2 regions of the Corynebacterium sp. MSK218 genome follow, and region 2 is predicted to be linked to the other one. Evidence: riboswitches for the same ligand, from Rfam matches in the RefSeq annotation. Region 2 holds a riboswitch; the other holds the start of a gene.
The links. A riboswitch is a leader RNA that binds a small molecule or an ion and turns the genes downstream of it on or off. The one in region 2 is predicted to bind thiamine pyrophosphate.
Positions count from the first base shown of each region.

Region 1: another riboswitch for thiamine pyrophosphate. It lies ahead of QP922_RS00650 (ECF transporter S component); the one in region 2 lies ahead of thiC (phosphomethylpyrimidine synthase ThiC).

Region 1 is NZ_JASPGN010000001.1:134,668-143,797, forward strand. Features, by position in the region: gene QP922_RS00640 (DNA-directed RNA polymerase subunit beta') at 1-1,818, shown strand, start outside; gene QP922_RS00645 (acyl-CoA thioester hydrolase/BAAT C-terminal domain-containing protein) at 2,324-3,364, opposite strand; TPP riboswitch at 3,531-3,668, shown strand; gene QP922_RS00650 (ECF transporter S component) at 3,658-4,317, shown strand; gene QP922_RS00655 (ABC transporter ATP-binding protein) at 4,373-5,782, shown strand; gene QP922_RS00660 (energy-coupling factor transporter transmembrane component T family protein) at 5,850-6,572, shown strand; gene QP922_RS00665 (isopentenyl transferase family protein) at 6,630-7,208, shown strand; gene rpsL (30S ribosomal protein S12) at 7,436-7,807, shown strand; gene rpsG (30S ribosomal protein S7) at 7,814-8,281, shown strand; gene fusA (elongation factor G) at 8,668-9,130, shown strand, end outside.
Region 2 is NZ_JASPGN010000014.1:15,461-24,590, forward strand. Features, by position in the region: gene QP922_RS10780 (thiamine phosphate synthase) at 1-516, opposite strand, end outside; partial or broken gene thiC (phosphomethylpyrimidine synthase ThiC) at 655-2,311, opposite strand; TPP riboswitch at 2,307-2,421, opposite strand; gene rplS (50S ribosomal protein L19) at 2,596-2,940, shown strand; gene lepB (signal peptidase I) at 3,236-3,931, shown strand; gene lepB (signal peptidase I) at 3,909-4,637, shown strand; gene QP922_RS10805 (ribonuclease HII) at 4,634-5,275, shown strand; gene QP922_RS10810 (DUF2469 domain-containing protein) at 5,367-5,672, shown strand; gene QP922_RS10815 (YraN family protein) at 5,875-6,300, shown strand; gene QP922_RS10820 (YifB family Mg chelatase-like AAA ATPase) at 6,287-7,810, shown strand; gene dprA (DNA-processing protein DprA) at 7,807-8,985, shown strand; gene QP922_RS10830 (tyrosine recombinase XerC) at 9,001-9,130, shown strand, end outside.

The DNA.
Region 1 (9,130 bases), on a different contig from region 2:
AAGGACGCTGGCTTCTACTGGGCTACCCGTTCTGGCGTGACCATCACCATGGACGACGTTCTGGTTCTCCCGAACAAGCATGAGGTGCTCGAGTCCTACGAGAAGGAAGCAGAGCGCATCGAGCGCAAGTACTGGGAGCAGGGTGCTCTTACTGAGCGCGAGCGCTACGACCGCCTCGTGGAGCTGTGGAAGGACGCTACCGACACCGTCGGTGAGGCCGTCGAAAACCTGTACCCGGATGACAACCCGATTCCGATGATCGTGAAGTCCGGTGCTGCCGGTAACATGCGTCAGATCTGGACCCTGGCCGGTATGAAGGGCATGGTTGTGAACTCCAAGGGTGACTACATCACCCGTCCGATTAAGACCTCCTTCCGTGAGGGTCTGTCGGTTCTGGAGTACTTCAACAACTCCCACGGTTCCCGTAAGGGCCTGGCCGATACCGCTCTGCGTACCGCCGACTCCGGCTACCTCACCCGTCGTCTCGTGGACGTGGCACAGGATGTCATCGTCCGCGAAGAGGACTGTGGCACCCGCCAGGGCGTGCGCGTCCCGCTCGGCGTCGAGGTTGCCGAAGGTTCCTACGACCTGCACGAGCTGTGGGAGACCTCCGCATCCGGCCGCGTCGTGGCTAACGACGTCAAGGATGACAACGGCGAGGTTATCGCTGAGGCTGGCGCCGACCTGACTGAGGAGCTCAGCCGTAAGATTGTCAACGCTGGCGTCCTGGAGATCAAGGTCCGCTCGGTACTGACCTGCCAGACCCCGGCTGGTGTCTGTGCGAAGTGCTACGGCAAGTCCATGGCCTCCGGCAAGCTGGTTGACATCGGTGAGGCAGTCGGCATCGTGGCTGCACAGTCCATTGGTGAGCCGGGTACCCAGCTGACCATGCGTACCTTCCACCAGGGTGGTGTCGGTGGCGATATTACCGGTGGTCTGCCGCGTGTTCAGGAGCTCTTTGAGGCCCGTAACCCGAAGAACCGCGCGCCTATCGCTTCTGTCGACGGCACCGTGTCCTTGTCGGACGAGGGCAACTTCTGGACCCTGACCATCACCCCGGACGATGGCTCTGACAACGTGGTCTACGAGAAGCTGTCGAAGCGCCAGGGCCTGGCTCAGGTTCGCCGTCCGATGGAGTCCAACCCGGATGCCATGATTGAGCGCTCTCTGCGTGATGGCGACCACGTGGAGACCGGTGACCGCCTCATGCGCGGTGCTGCTGACCCGCACGACGTGCTGGAGGTCCTCGGCCGCCGTGGCGTGGAGAAGCACCTCATCGACGAGGTTCAGGCCGTCTACCGTGCACAGGGTGTGGCTATCCACGACAAGCACATCGAGATCATCATCCGCCAGATGCTGCGTCGCGGTACCGTCATCGACGCTGGTACCACCGACCTGCTGCCGGGTAACCTCATTGACCTCTCTGAGGCCAAGCAGGTTAACGCCGCACAGGTTGCTGAAGGTGGCCAGCCGGCTCAGCTGCGCAGTGAGATCATGGGTATTACCAAGGCCTCCCTGGCTACCGAGTCCTGGCTGTCTGCGGCCTCCTTCCAGGAGACCACGCGTGTGCTTACCGACGCCGCCATCAACAAGCGCTCGGATCAGCTCATTGGTCTGAAGGAGAACGTCATCATCGGTAAGCTGATCCCGGCCGGTACCGGTATTTCCCGCTACCGCAACATCAGCGTCAAGCCGACTGAGGCGGCACGCAACGCTGCGTACTCCATCCCGACCTACGGTGATTCCATCTACGGCGACGACGGCTTCGGTGAGTTCACTGGCGCCTCAGTCCCGCTGGAGGAGGACTACACCTTCTAAGGCTTCGATTCTGAAGTGAGAGGCGAAAACGCTCGCCGCTAAAGACCCGATTCCCCACCTGCCACAGTGCAGCAGGTGGGGAATCGGGTCTTTTACCATCAGCGAGCATGGGCGAGTTGTTCGTTCGGCTAGTTCTTATTTCGTCTTAAGGAAGATTCCCGCCCTTTCGGGCTGAGCTTCCTCAATTCCGCTGGTTAACGGTGTTAAGTTGCGCCTGAACGCCCATCTCATTAACCTGAGCGAAGGATAAGTTAATAGTCATTTCTATCCATATAGAGAGTTGGCTGCGTACAAGACCGCACCAGCAACTCTATCCAGGCTTGGGGGCTCGCGATGAAGCTTTTCCTTTCCTTAAGCAGTAGGCGAGAGTCCCCTTGGGGGTCGGTGCACTAAGAGCCGGCCCTCAGTGTGCCCCGCCGTGGAGGTCAGAGACCACGGCGGGGCACTGCGCAGTTTTAGGGCCGATGTGAGAGAGGCGTGGGGAAGAGACTAACGGACGCAACTTTTAGCTCTCGTGCCATTCTTCGAGGCGTTCGAGCAGAATCTTGTCAGACTCCAGCTTTGCCTCACGGTTGGCCTCCACGGTACCGCCCATCATCGTTTCCCAGGAGGGGCCGACGAGCTCATCAATGTTCTCGTGAAAAAGGTGGCCGGCGCCCTCGTAGATGTGAGGTTCAAGGTCGTCGTTCTGCTCGTTCAGAGCCTTGGCGGCGACATCGGCTTGCCACATTGCGTCCTCCGTCCCAGCGAAGAGGAGTCCATGACCATCGAACTGGCTGAGGTCAATGACGGTTTCTGGGTCGGCAGCGGCGGCGATGGCTTCATAGCCAGCGCGATAGGACACCGGCAGACCAAGGGCCAAGCGTGTCATGAGTTTGCCAAACTCGGCTCCCTGCTCAGCAGCAAATTTGCCAAACTCGGCTCCCTGCTCAGCAGCAAAGGGGACGGGTTCGCCCTTCCATGTAAAGCTGCTCCGTGTGCCGGTATCGCGCTGGTAGTTGAGGTTGCCGTACGTGTGATCCGCAGGGGTGTAGAGCACAATGTTGCTGATCTCTGGGTAACGAGCCGCCAAGTTTGCAGTGAGCTCCGCGCCCTTTGAGGTGCCGATGACGGTCAGCGGTTGAACACCATTGCCCTTCTCGTTGGCATAGGCAATGACCTCATCAAAGAATTCGAGTGGGACTTCATCAATAAATTCCTTTTGGCCGGGTTGTCCAAAGAAGTAGAGGTCGAGCACATCGTAGCCGTTATCGCGGAGGAGTTGAGCCTGTTCCACGTTGGCGCCGCCGTCGGAGCCACCGAAGACGACGACCGTGCCGGGGTGGGCGTCACCAAGCGGCGAGAGGTGGAACCCCTTCATGTAGTCGCCGTTGATTTTCTCCACGCCGTTCTCGCTGAGAATTCGATCATCCCCGCCCTCGGGGTTTTCGGGGATTGCATAACGATTGGTGTTGATGGAACGGGCAATCCATACACCCGCGATCAGGAGGACCAAGCACAGGAGAATAATCCCTAAGATCGTGAGAATAGCTTTGATAGCTCGCATGGCGGATGTCTCCTTTATTTCCTGATGAGATGTGCGCCGCTATCTCCATTGTATTTCGTGGGAGTGCTGAAGGTGCTGGATGTGCCCTTATCGGGGCTGCTTGCTAAGCTGTCACTGCTTTTAAGCTTTCTGTGGCAGCACTGTGAAGAGCTCGCCGCTTTCAACTGCACATCGTCACGGGTGCTTCCTGTCTGCATGCTGCTTCGCAGCGCCAGGGAGGAGGCTGAGATGCCGCCGAGGTAGCGGCGAACCGTTGAACCTGATCCGGGTAATGCCGGCGAGAGGGAGGAAAAATGAATTCTGTATCCACGTCTGGTGCGGGTGCTTCAAGTGCGGGAGCGCCTGGTGTGGGGGCTTCAGGTGCCGCACCGCGCAGCCTGAACTGGCGAATTGTAGACATCGTGGTGGCATCCGTGTTGGGTGTGGCCTGTGGTTTTGTGTTCCTGGTGTGGAACACGGTGGGCTATGCCTGGTTCCAGGCTATGGATGCGCTTACGCCCGGCCTGGGTGGTATTGCCACGGGTATCTGGCTCATCGGTGGTGTCATTGGCGGGCTTGTGATCCGCAAGCCTGGTGCGGCCCTCTACGTCGAATTGCTGGCAGCCATCGTGTCCACCTTGCTGGGCTCGCAGTGGAGTATTAGTACTGTCTATTCCGGCATCGCGCAGGGTATCGGTGTGGAAATCGTTCTCGCCATCTTCCTCTACCGCCGCTTTGGTCTGGGCGTGTCCATGCTTGGCGGCATGGCGGCCGGCTGGGGTGCTTTCGTGCTGGAGCTGTTTACCTCTGGAAACCTGGGCAAGACCCTGCAGTTCAACCTCATCTACTTCGTCACCCTGAGTATCTCCGGCGCGATTTTGGCCGGTGCGGTGGGCTTCTTTGTGGTCAAGGCGCTGGCGAAGACAGGCGCGCTTGATCGTTTCGCGGTCGGTCGCGAACAGCATTCCGCCTAATTGCGGAATGCTGGTGAGGCTATTTTCGGAGTCTGGGTGAGGTTAGTCGCGCAGTATGAATGAGGTAGGTGCCCCGGGGGCCACGAAGGTCACGGCCCGCGGCTACGGCTGGACGCATGCGGGCAGGCGTGAGGCTGCGCTCGCGGAGATTAACTTTGTCATCGAGCCGGGGGAGAAGGTGCTGCTGTGCGGTGACTCCGGTTCGGGTAAATCCACGCTGCTTGCTGCCATTGCGGGTGTTCTTGGCGGGGATGATGAAGGTACGCGAGTCGGGTCGATTCTGCTGGAGGATTCCCACGGCACCGTCGAGCAGCCCGGCCGCACTATCCCGGTGGGCTTGGTGCTTCAGGACCCTGATTCCCAGGTGATTGCTGCGCGCGTGGGTGATGACGTGGCTTTTGGCTGCGAAAATCTGGCTTATCCCCGCGAGGAGATCTGGCAGCGCGTGACTGCCGCGCTGGAGATGGTGGGGCCGTATGTTGACCTCGACTTTCCTACTGAGCGGCTCTCCGGCGGGCAGAAGCAGCGCCTCGCCTTGGCGGGTGTCATTGCGATGGGCGCGGGCGTTGTGCTTCTCGACGAACCCACGGCGAACCTCGACCCGGAAGGTGCGCGCGATGTTATCGAGGCCGTTTCCACCATGGTGGAGCGCACCGGCGCTACCCTCATCGTGGTCGAACACCAGCACGCAGCGTGGAAAGGCGTGCTGGACCGAGCCATTGAGCTCAAGGATGGGCGCATCGTGGCGGATGGGCCGCTTGACAGCGTCGTGGCAAACCGCACTGTGGCTGACCTGCCGGAGGCGAGGGACGTCGCTAAGCACAGCGAGCCCGCCCTGTGGAGTACTGACTTGGTCACGCGTTTCGGCCCACCACGTAGTTTTGAGCTGCCCCGCGGGGCGTCCACGGTGCTCACGGGGCCGAATGGTGCGGGAAAGACGACGTGGATGATGACCGTGGCAGGCCTCCTCCCGGCGGAGTCGGGGGAGATTGGTGTCGCGGACTTCGTGCGGCGCGGGCTGAAAGGCTCGCCGCTAGAGTGGAAGTCCCGGGAGCTGGCTGACCGTATCGGTTTCGTCTTCCAGAACCCCGAGCACCAGTTCGTCGCCCGCACCGTGGCTGAGGAATTGCGCGTGGGCCCGAAGGTCATGCGCCGTGAGATCCCCGAGGCGCACATTGCCGAGCTTGTCGACGCCCTCCGCTTAGGCCACCTCCTCAACGCCAACCCGTTCACGTTGTCGGGAGGGGAGAAGCGCCGTCTATCCGTGGCAACGGCCCTGGTGAGTGCGCCGGAGGTGCTGCTTCTCGACGAACCCACCTTCGGCCAAGATCCCCACACCTTCAGCGAGCTGGTGTGGCTGTTGCGACGCATGGCCGATGAGGGCACGACGATTGCCTCCGTGACGCATGATCCGCTCTTTATTTCCGCCTTGGGTGATCACCGCGTGGAGGTGACCCGTGGCTAACACTTCTTCGTCTAGTTCCTCTTCGGGCCTTTTGACCGGAGTGAATCCGCTGACCCGCATCTTCCTCATGTTCGTGTGGGTAACCCCCTTGTTGCTCTCCGTGGACCTGGTATCCGGTGGAGTATCGCTAGCGCTGACCATGCTCCTTGCCCCGCTGTGTGGGGTGTCGTGGCTGCGCATGCTAAAAGCGGGTTGGTTCTTGTTCCTCATCGCGCCGATTTCTGGCATCTCGATGCTGCTCTATGGTGCCCCGGGTGGGCGCGAGTACTTTAGCTTGTGGCTCATTACGGTGAGTGATAACTCGATTGAGCTCGCCATCGCCATTACTATTCGAGTCTTTGCGGTGGCGCTGCCCATGGTGGTGCTCGCGCGCGCGATCGATCCCACTGAGCTGGGTGACGCCCTCTCCCAGATTCTCAAGCTGCCGTCCCGTTTCGTCATTGGTGCCGTGGCCGGCGTGCGCATGATGACGCTCTTTAAGTCGGATTGGCAGTTCCTTGCCATGGCGCGTCGAGCGCGCGGACTTACCGACGAAGGCCGGGTCAAGCACCTCCTCACCATGTCCTTCGGGTTGTTGGTCCTCGCCCTGCGCCGCGGCGGCAAGCTTGCCACGGCGATGGAGGCGCGCGGATTCGGCCGCACTCCGCCCGGCGGTGGTCAGCGTACGTGGGCCCGTCCCTCTCGTCTTATGCACCGAGATTGGCTGGTGATGGCCGCGGGTGTGATCCTCGCTGCACTTCCGGTGGTAGTTTCGGTGCTAAGTGGTTCGTGGAGGTTCTTCGGTCTCTAAAGCCTCCACGGCTCCGAGACTGCACGCGCAAACCCAGAAGTGGTGAGAAGAAAACACATGCAGGAGACACAGGACGTCCAGGGCGCTGACTACAACAGCCAGATGGAACGGCTCTTGGAGGACGTGGTTAAGCTCTCCGCCTCCCGTAAGCGCCCGCTGAAACCAGTGACCGTGCTTATCGACGGCCCCTCGGGCGCCGGCAAAACCTGGACCTCGGTGGCTTTGGCTGAGCGTACTGGCTGGCGCGTGGTCCACCTCGACGAGTTCTATCCCGGCTGGCGTGGGCTTGAAGCCGGCTCCGTCATGGTTGCCGAACAAGTTCTGCGTGAGAACAACCCGGGCTACTGGCGCTGGGATTGGGACACGAATGCGCCGAAGGATTGGGCCAGCCTGGATGCACGCGATGACCTGATTGTGGAAGGCGTCGGTTCCGTCACCGCGGAGAATATTGCCGCGGCGAAAGAGCGCGGATCCGTCGTGACTGTCCGTATTGATGGCCCGCGCGAGCAGCGCCGCAAGCGAGCTCTGGAGCGCGACCCGGCTTATGAGGAATGGTTTGAAACCTGGGAGAACCAGGAGAAGAACTATTTCGCTGACATCGCGGTGGATGCCGACCTCACCTGGGAGTGGACGTAGTCACAAGGGTTCACAAGGGGGATTTTGGCAGATCAGGGGGCTGGTGGTAATCTAACCGACGGTTTCATCTTTGTCTGAGATGAAAAGTCTGATCAGTTTCTCGGCCGCATATGGTCGAGGGAAGTTCTGGACATGCGGAAGGGCCCCGGAGAAGAGCCCCCATTTTTGCATGTTTGACCGCCTTCCTTGATCAGTTGAAGCCGAAGTCATACAGAAAGACTAGATTTATGCCAACTATTCAGCAGCTGGTCCGCAAGGGCCGCCACAGCAAGAAGGCCGAGGTCGCTACGGCAGCCCTTAAGGGTTCCCCGCAGCGTCGCGGCGTGTGCACTCGCGTGTACACCACCACCCCGAAGAAGCCGAACTCCGCTCTCCGTAAGGTTGCTCGTGTTCGTCTGACCTCCGGTATTGAGGTTTCCGCCTACATTCCGGGCGAGGGCCACAACCTGCAGGAGCACTCCATGGTGCTCGTCCGCGGTGGTCGTGTGAAGGACCTCCCGGGTGTTCGCTACAAGATTATCCGTGGCGCACTGGATACCCAGGGCGTGAAGGACCGTAAGCAGGCTCGCTCCCGCTACGGCGCAAAGAAGGGACAGTAATCAACAATGCGTAAGAATGCTGCACCGAAGCGTCCTGTAGTCAAGGACCCGGTTTACAACTCCGAGCAGGTCACCATGCTCGTCAACAAGATCCTCCAGGACGGCAAGAAGTCCACCGCTGAGCGCATCGTCTACGGCGCTCTCGAGGCTTGCCGCGAGAAGACCGGTACCGACCCGGTCGGCACCCTGGAGAAGGCTTTGGGCAATATCCGCCCGGACCTCGAGGTTCGCTCCCGCCGTGTGGGTGGCGCTACCTACCAGGTCCCGGTTGAGGTTAAGCCGGCTCGTTCCAACACCCTGGCACTGCGTTGGTTGGTGACCTTCACCCGCCAGCGTCGCGAGAACACCATGATCGAGCGTCTCGCTAACGAGATTCTGGACGCATCCAACGGCCTGGGTGCTTCCGTCAAGCGCCGTGAGGATACTCACAAGATGGCTGAGGCTAACCGCGCCTTCGCTCACTACCGCTGGTAATTCCTGCGGAAAAATTTTGCCACATGGCTTCCTGGCCCGAACAACGACATCATCGTTTACCTGCGCTGACAGCGCGATGCGGAGCCCTTGAGAAAAGGGTACCGCCACGCGCACAGTGCGGAACAAAACTTTAATAGCGTTGTTCGGGCCATTTTTGTGTATGGGGGCAGTTAAACGCCCTGCATGCACAGTCAAAAACGTCATGCAGTAACATGCACAGCGGGACAGTGGCAGCCCACATGTGAGGTGCCCTGAGTTCCTCACGCTGCCGCGCTAGCCTAGACGTGGCAAAATAGATCAAGACCTATCCATGAAGACGTCTTTGTACTGTAAGTCAGTGTTGAGCTGACTCGGGCGTCGACGAGACATTAAGTTGGGGTATAAACGTGGCACAACAAGTGCTTAAGGATCTGAACAAGGTCCGCAACATCGGCATCATGGCTCACATCGATGCTGGTAAGACCACCACGACCGAGCGCATTCTCTTCTACACCGGTATCAACCGTAAGGTCGGCGAGACCCACGATGGTGCCTCCACCACTGACTGGATGGAGCAGGAGAAGGAGCGCGGCATCACCATTACGTCCGCTGCTGTGACCTGTTTCTGGGACAACAACCAGATCAACATCATTGACACCCCGGGTCACGTTGACTTCACCGTTGAGGTGGAGCGTTCCCTCCGTGTTCTTGATGGCGCCGTTGCCGTCTTCGACGGTAAGGAAGGCGTTGAGCCGCAGTCCGAGCAGGTGTGGCGTCAGGCTGCTAAGTACGACGTTCCGCGTATCTGCTTCGTCAACAAGATGGACAAGATGGGCGCGGACTTCTACTACACCGTTGGCACCATCGTTG
Region 2 (9,130 bases):
GACATCCCCGATGGCCACGAGAGGAACGCGGGAGAGCTTCACCAACTCTGGATAGGCATCAAGGCCCAGCGGCGGGCGGCCGGAGTCCTTCGTTGGGGTGGAACGGAAGGGGCCGCAGCCGATGTAGTCAATATATTGAGCTACCTCGTTGGCCGCCTCGACCAGCTGGCGAGTACCCGTGGTTAGCCCAATGATCGCCTCTGGCCCTAACAGTGCGCGGGCCTGCGCCACGGGCAGATCGTCTTGACCAATGTGCACTCCGTGAATTGCTTCGCCGTCGTGGCGGAGGGCAGCGGCGACGTCCACGCGGTCGTCGATAAGCACACGCGTTTCTGGGTTGGCCTGTGCCACCGCACGCGCTACGTCACGGCCCAGCAGGTAGAGGTCGCGGGCAGAAATCGGCTTAGAACGTACCTGTACGACCCCCGCCCCGCCGCGCGCTGCAGCAGCCGCGATGCGAACGACGTCCGCATGCGAGCCCGCGCCCGTGACGAAGTAGCAGCGAAGATCAGGCATTGACGCCGTCTTCCTCGTGGTACAGCTGCGAACCCTGCGCCTTAAACTCCTTCGATTTGCGCTCCTCGCCTGCGCGGGCAGCAGCGATAACGTCCGGGTCTACGGAGCCTTGGCCTGGGAAGCTGGGCATGCCGAGGGAATCGGAGAACGTATCGCGAATGTCTTGGCTGATGCGCATGGAACAGAACTTTGGCCCGCACATGGAACAGAAGTGTGCGGTCTTGGCCGGCTCGGCGGGCAGAGTCTCATCGTGGTAGGCCTGCGCGGTATCCGGGTCGAGGGAGAGCGCAAACTGGTCGTGCCAGCGGAACTCGAAGCGGGCCTTGCTCATCGCATCGTCCCAAGCGCGCGCCCCCGGGTGGCCCTTGGCCACGTCGGCCGCATGGGCCGCGAGCTTATAGGTGATAACGCCGGTCTTCACATCATCGCGGTTGGGCAGGCCCAGGTGTTCCTTCGGGGTGACGTAGCACAGCATGGCCGTGCCACCCATGGCGATGTGTGCCGCGCCGATGGCGGAGGTGATGTGGTCATAGCCCGGCGCGATATCGGTGACCAGTGGGCCTAGCGTGTAGAAGGGAGCATCAGACGCCCAGTCCTGCTCCAGCTCGTTGTTCTCCTGAATCATGTTGAGCGGCACGTGGCCGGGGCCTTCCACCATGACCTGAACGTCGTACTCCCAGGCGCGCCGGGTGAGCTCGCCGATAGTCTTGAGCTCAGCGAACTGTGCGGTGTCATTGGCGTCCGCCAGCGAACCCGGGCGCAGGCCATCGCCGAGGGAGAAGGCGACGTCGTAGCGCGCGAAAATCTCACACAGCTCGTCGAAGTTTTCATAGAGGAAGGACTCCTTGTGGTGTGCCAGGCACCAGCCCGCCATGATGGAACCACCACGGGAGACAATGCCCGTCACGCGGTTCGTGGTCAGCGGCACGTAGGGCAGCAGCACGCCGGCATGGATGGTCATGTAGTCCACGCCTTGTTCGCACTGTTCGATGACGGTATCGCGGAAGATTTCCCAGGTCAGGTCTTCTGCGACGCCGTTAACCTTTTCCAAAGCCTGGTAGATGGGCACGGTGCCGATGGGCACCGGCGAGTTGCGCAGGATCCACTCACGGGTGGTGTGGATGTCATCTCCAGTGGACAGATCCATGACGGTATCCGCACCCCAGCGCGTGGCCCAGCGCAGCTTCGACACCTCTTCCGCAATGGAGGACGTCACCGCAGAGTTGCCAATGTTGGCGTTTATTTTGGTGAGGAACTTCCGTCCGATGATCATCGGCTCCGATTCCGGGTGGTTCACATTATTGGGCAGGATGGCGCGGCCGCGCGCGATTTCGGAGCGCACAAACTCCGGGTCGCAATGCTCGCGCAGGGCTACAAATTCCATCTCCTTGGTGATGATGCCCTGGCGTGCGTAGTGCATCTGGGTCACACGCTTGCCTTCCTTTGACCGCAGCGGCTGGCGACGTTCGCCCTTCCACTCTTGGGAAGCCGCACCGCGGCGCTCGGCGGAGCGGCCGTCATCTGCCAGGTTGCGGGCGCGGCCTTCGTAGGGCTCTACATCGCCGCGCTCGGCAATCCATTCTGCGCGCAGTGCCGGCAGGCCCACCTCAGGTTCACACTCCGGGCCACGGGTGCGGTACACGCGGAAAGGTTCGTTGGGGCCGGTGGGGGAATCATCCAGCTGGATTTCCGTCTCAGGCACCTCGAGGCCCTTCTCCCGGATGGGGGAGTAGGAGTGCTTGGGGTGGATCTCTCCGGAGTCGGAGGACTGGATGGGGTTATGGGTAGCCGTCATGGCTGCTCCTCTCTTCCTTCGCTGGTGCTAACCAGACAGGTTCGAACGGTGCAGGCGCGGTGTCAGCGCCACTCTCAGCCCGCTTCCTGCGGGCACCCGTGGGGTATCAGTGCGTTTCCCACCATAGAGGGTAAATCCCAGCCATGTCAGGCATTTGGAACAATTTGGCCGGTGGGGGTGGGATATGGAAAGATGACGTTGTTCTATGTAACAGGCACGAACCGGTCAGCTACCGAAAGGTTGCGCTAGGGTCCTCTGTCTTAAACTGAAAAGGAAAACATTCAATGGCAAACCTCATTGACAAGGTTGACGCAGCACAGCTGCGTGACGATATCCCGTCCTTCCGCCCGGGCGACACCCTCGACGTCAACGTCAAGGTTATCGAGGGCAACACCGAGCGTACCCAGCTCTTCAAGGGCGTCTGCATCCGCCGCCAGGGAGACGGCATCCGCGAGACCTTCACCGTCCGTAAGGTCTCCTTCGGCATCGGCGTGGAGCGTACCTTCCCGGTTCACTCCCCGAACATCGCCTCCATCGAGGTAGTTCGCCGCGGCCGCGTTCGCCGCGCCAAGCTGTACTACCTGCGCGACCTGCGCGGCAAGAAGGCCCGCATCAAGGAGCGCCGCTAGTTCTAGCTGCTCTGCTCAGCCCTCCGCTTCCCACCTTTCCTGGTGGGAAAGGCGGAGGGCTTTGTGCTTTACAACGCCGCTCCTGCCGAGCCGCATACCGAGGATGTCGTTACGCATTGCTAGGATTTAGCGCGTGGATAAAGACAAGGACATGACTAAAGGTGTCTCTGAGGACCTCACCGATGGCGTCGCGAGCGGTGAGCAGGGCGCAGAGAAGAACGTGGATGCGGCGGTAGGGGGGACGTCGGCAAGCACTGCACTGCCTGCGAAGAAGCAGGATAAGGAAAAGAAGCAGATGCCGTGGTTCCTGGAGACCGTCATCGTCGTGGTCTGCGTACTCGCGGTGGTTGGCGTGTTCCAGAACTTTGTGGGCCGCCAGTACGTCATCCCTTCCGGTTCGATGGAACCGACCTTGCATGGCTGCGCCGGCTGCAACAATGACCGCATTTTCACCGAGAAGGTCTCGTATTACGGCGACAAGAACCCAGAGCCGGGTGATGTTGTGGTCTTCAAGGGCACCGAGGATTGGGATACCAACTGGCAATCCCCGCGCTCGGATAACCCGGTGATTCACCGCATTCAGGATGCTTTGAGCTATGTCTCCCTCACCCCTCCGGATGAAAACACCCTGGTTAAGCGAGTCATCGCTACCGGAGGCCAGACTGTGTCCTGCCAGGAAGGTGACCCAGCCGTCATGGTGGATGGCAAGCCCATCGAACAGGACTATGTTCAGGACCCGCCCACCTACCGCGTGGATGAAACCACCGGCTCCTATGCTTGCGGCGGCGCGTATTTTGGTCCGGTGACCGTACCGGAAGGCAATATTTGGGTGATGGGTGATAACCGCACGGCGTCGGCGGACTCGCGCTACCACATGCAAGATGAGTACCAGGGCACCATCCCCCTGGAGAACGTGCGCGGCAAGGTCATGTTTGTCTTCTTCCCCTTCAACCGCATCGGTGGGGTCGATGACCCGGACATCCAGTCCTAAACGCAGCCCGGAAGCCGCACGCCTGCGCACACGCGATGTGCTGTGGGCGCTTGCGGTCACCTTTGCTGTGTTGGCGCTCATCCAAGCCTTCGTGGGGCGGATGTACCTTATTCCATCGTCCTCGATGGAACCGACCCTGCATGGCTGCCCTGGGTGCGCGAACGACCGCATCGTTGTGCAAAAGGTCAGCTACTATTTCTCTGACCCGCAGCCGGGAGATGTAGTGGTCTTTTCTGGACCAGATTCGTGGAATACCTCGTTTGACGTCGCACGTTCCCGCAACGTTGTCGTGCGCGGGCTGCAAAACTTGGGTGCCGTGGTGGGGTTGGTGCCTAATGGGGACAACATTCTGGTCAAACGTGTCATCGCCACAGGTGGGCAGACCGTGTCCTGCGAGGAAGGCGATCCTTCCATCATGGTCGACGGCCATGCCACGAGTCAGGAATTTGTCCTTGACCCGCCAGAGATTCCCATCGATAGCAGCGTGGGCTCCCAGGCGTGTGGTGGTGCCTTTTTTGGCCCGGTGACTGTACCGGAAGGCCACCTGTGGGTCATGGGAGATAACCGCACCAATTCCCTCGACTCCCGCGCGCATCTGGGCGATAAACTGCAGGGCACCATCCCCGTAGAGAATGTGCGTGGCAAAGTCGAAGCCGTGGTCCTGCCGGTCAACCGTGCGCATCCCATTGACCATCCAGATCTATGAGGCGGCTGAAGCAAAAGCGCACGTATGAGGTGGCGTTAACAAAGGCGGGCCTAGGGCCGGTGGCGGGCGTGGATGAAGCCGGTCGCGGGGCCTGCTGTGGACCGGTGACGATTGCAGCCTGTATCCTTCCGGAGCGCATCGTGCCTGGGCTTGAGCGTCTTGATGATTCCAAGAAGCTGAGCCCTGTTGCACGCGCCCAGTTGGAGCCGATTATTAAACGGCGGGCTTTAGCCTGGTCCGTGGTGCACATTGAAGCCCGAGACATCGACACCTTTGGAATCCAACACGCCAATGTGTCCGGAATGCGCCGCGCGGTGGCGCAATTGGAGGTCCGTCCGGGCTATGTGCTTACCGACGCCCTCCTCGTCCCCGGTATCCCTTCCCCGCAGCTGCCGATCATCGGTGGCGATGCCGCCGCGCGGTGTATCGCAGCAGCGAGTATCTTGGCCAAAGTGTCGCGGGACCGTTTCATGGACGACCTTGAAGAGCGCTACCCGGGCTACGGGCTGGGCAGTCACAAGGGATATGGCACCGCTGCGCACCAAGAAGCCATCGCTCAGATGGGGGCAACCCCGGAGCACCGGATGAGTTATCGCAATGTTGCTGGCGCCCATGCGGATTTCCTCGCGCGCGCCTGAGCGCTTCAACGCTGTGCGGGAAGTAAGCTGAGGCACGTTCTGTCACAACACGTGACAACCGCCGTAGACGTGAGCGAAGGAGAAGCACACCGTGAGCGCTGAGGAACTCGATAACTACGAGGCTGAAGTCGAGCTGTCGCTGTACCGCGAGTACCGCGATGTGGTCAGCCAATTCTCCTATGTGGTGGAGACCGAACGCAGGTTTTACCTGGCCAACGCCGTCGAATTAATCCCGCACACGTCCGGACCTGATGTCTATTACGAGGTGCGCATGTCGGATGCGTGGGTGTGGGACATGTACCGCTCCGCGCGTTTTGTGCGCTACGTCCGCGTCATTACTTACAAGGACGTCAACATTGAGGAGTTGGACAAGCCGGACTTCGTGCTTCCGGACTAGTCCAAGCTGTGGATAACCCTGAGGGTGTGGGGTGACCCCGGACTCGTTATCCACAGATATGCCGTGTGGGGCTGTGGGCCCCTCGTCGGGAGATAGGTGCCTAGGGTGTTCTGGATAGTGCCGTGAGGTCCACGGCACGAGGACTGGGCTTGTGTCGTGCTTGCGGCGTGTAGTGAACACGACCATTTCAAGGAGCACCTCCATGACCAGAACCTCAGCAACCTCGCTTCGGACAGGAGCCGTAAACACCCCGGCCGCAGGCCAGACCATCCGCCCTCAAGACGCTTTAGGGCGAGCGGGTGAAAAATTCGCCGCCGACTTCTACCGGGCACGCGGCAGCCAAGTAATAGCTGCAAACGTGCAGTATTCGGTGGGGGAGATAGATCTCGTTGTACGTGAGCGGGATGGAACCATCGTCTTTGTTGAGGTAAAGACCCGCGCCACGCGCAACTATGGCGTCGCAGAAGCGGTGACGAAGCGCAAGCTGCAGCGCCTACGCAAGGCTGCCGCCTACTGGCTCGATGGAAAGCCGCTTTCCGACGTCCGCTTTGACGTCCTCGGCCTCGTACAATCTGGCGCCGACTTCGATGTGGAGTACTTCCAGGGGGTGGAACATGGCGCTCGGTAGGTGCGACACGATTGCGCTTGACGGTGTACTTGCCAAAGTCGTTGAAGTGGAAGCCAATGTCGGGCCAGGACTCCCGGGAGTACACGTGGTGGGCTTGGGCGATGCCGCGATTTCTGAGTCACGCGACCGCATCCGCACAGCGGTGAGCAACTCTCACTTGCCTTGGCCCAAGACCAAAGTCGTGGTGTCGATGTCCCCGGCGTCGCTGCCCAAGGCCGGAGCCCATTTCGACTTACCCATGGCACTTGCCATTCTGGCAGCGGGGCAGGCGGACAATAGCCGTCTTGACGGGACAATCGTGCTGGGTGAACTGGGACTTGATGGCCGCGTGCGTCCTGTCTCCGGCATTATCCCCGCGCTCCTGGCGGCACGCTCACAAGGCTACGACACGCTCATCATCCCGCCAGGCAATGCCGCGGAAGCAGCGCTCGTACCGGGCGTGCGGGTTCTTGTCGCGGAGACACTGTGGGATGCCTTCGCTTGGGCATGCGGTAGCGATTGCCTTGCCACAGCGGACCTCGTTGCACGCGACGTCGTAGCGCTGCGCGAGGAGGTGTCCGACTTCAGCGAGGTGGCCGGGCAGAAGGAAGCGAAGTGGGCAGCAGAAGTTGCCGCAGCCGGCGGACATCACGTCATGATGGTCGGCCCACCTGGGTCTGGAAAGTCTATGATTGCCTCCCGTTTGCCCAGCATTCTGCCGCGGTTGACTACCGACCAATCAGTTGAAGCTACCGCTATTCATTCGGTGGCAGGTTCAGTAGGGACTGTCATTTCCCGGGCACCCTTTATCGCCCCGCATGCCTCAGTGACGAGAGCCGCGCTTATTGGTGGTGGTTCGGGCCGCCCGCGGCCGGGAGCGGTGAGCTTAGCTCACCATGGAGTTCTCTTCCTCGATGAGGTCAGTGAGGTACCAGCACAAGTGTTGGACGGCCTTCGCGCGCCGTTGGAAGAAGGGCAGGTGCGTTTAGCCCGGGCGCGCCGGGAGGTCACATTCCCTGCACGTTTTCAGCTGGTGCTCGCGGCGAACCCCTGCCGCTGCGGCACAGAAGATTCAGCGCGCTGTGAATGCAGGTCGGTGGACCGGATGAACTATCTCTCCAACCTTTCGGGCCCCTTGCGTGATCGCCTCGACATTATCGTCTCCTTGTCCGGCCAGTCCGCAGTGCTCAATGCCGAAGGCGAGGAGACCTCAGCTGTCATTGCGCAGCGCGTAGCCGAAGCCCGTGGACGCATGACCGCTCGATGGGAGAAGGACGGTCTAGGCGTGGTGAATAACGGTGCTGTTCCGGCCTCGTATCTGCGGCGTCATCGTCCCGCAGCTGAATCCGCCATGATCATGCTGGCAGCCTACTTGGCTGAAGGGGAGCTCAGCCAACGCGGTGTAGACCGAGTACTGCGATTGGCCTGGACACTGGCGGATCTCGACGGCACAGTTCGACCTGACCTCGACCACGTCAGCCGGGCACTCGACCTGCGCGGCGCAGGAACAATCGAAAGGCTGGCGGCATGAGTGAGCTCAATCTATCGACACCCCAGCACACTTGGGCCTACCTCAACCGCGTGGTGGAGGGACCCTCACCTGTGCTGCATGGATTGCTCACTCACTACCCCGCAGAAGAGATTGCCCACGGCATTTATAGGGGAGAGGACTGGATCGGTCCGTTGCGCCAGTCCACGGCTTCGCGGCGTGATTGGTTGCGTCAAGACGAGGACCTAGCCGCCGCGGAAGCAGTAGGAGCGAGGTTGATTACCCCGGACGACAATGAGTGGCCGGGCGAGGAGTTCTCCAGTGCTTTCGGTTTCTATCAACAGGGGCTTGTCGATGCACCCGCCACCTTCGATGACCAAGCTGTCCCTCCCCATAGTTTGTGGGTACGCGGCGGTAATCTGCGTGAGGCCGTAGCGCAGTCTGTTGCTCTGGTCGGCACTCGTGCAGTTAGCCGCTACGGCTGGGAAGCAAGCCGGTTATTAGCAGGCGGCTTAGCTACCCACCAGTGGACAGTTATCTCTGGCGGCGCGGTTGGTGTGGACACCGCTGTTCACGAAAGCGCCTTGGACGCAGGCGGCCAAACAGTGGCGGTGGCCGCCTGCGGCATCGATATTTCCTATCCGGCGCGCAACGCACAGCTCTTTGAGAAGATTGCCGCGTCAGGCTGTGTTGTTTCGGAGTTCGCGCCTGGGACCCGGCCGCAGCGCTTTCGATTTCTTTCTCGTAACCGGCTGGTGGCAGCGATGACGGCAGGCACTGTTGTAGTGGAGGCTGGCTTTAGATCGGGTGCGCTCAACACCTTGAACTGGGCGGAAGCTCTGGGCAGAGTAGCTATGGCGGTGCCGGGGCCGATCACTACGTCGGGTTCCTTGGGCTGCCACCAGCGCATCCAGGAAGGTCGCGCGCAGTTGGTGGCTTCTGCTGATGAGGTACGAGGTTTGGTTGGCCAAGTCGGTGCCGTGGACGCGGCGGGACAATACGAGTTGGAATTCCAGCCCACAGCGGTCCAGCGGCTTTCTCGAAACGAGCTCAAGGTGTATGACTCCACGCCTCCTGAAACCGCGGATGAAGGAGCGAGTGCTGAAGACATTGCCGCGGCGGCAGGGATGCGCGTGGCCTTGACAGTGCACCTGCTGGTGGCGATGCAGAAGATGGGGGTGATAAGCCGCACTGGCTCGCTCTGGCAGCGTACCTGAGTACACTCTTGAGCTATGAGTGGCGCAAGTGAAAGCAGTGGGCGGCGCGTCGGGGCACAGCTGGAGGAAGCGATAGAGGATTTCGCTGAATACCAGCGTGTGGTCCGCGGCCGCTCTTCCGCCACGGTTCGTGGATACTGCTCAG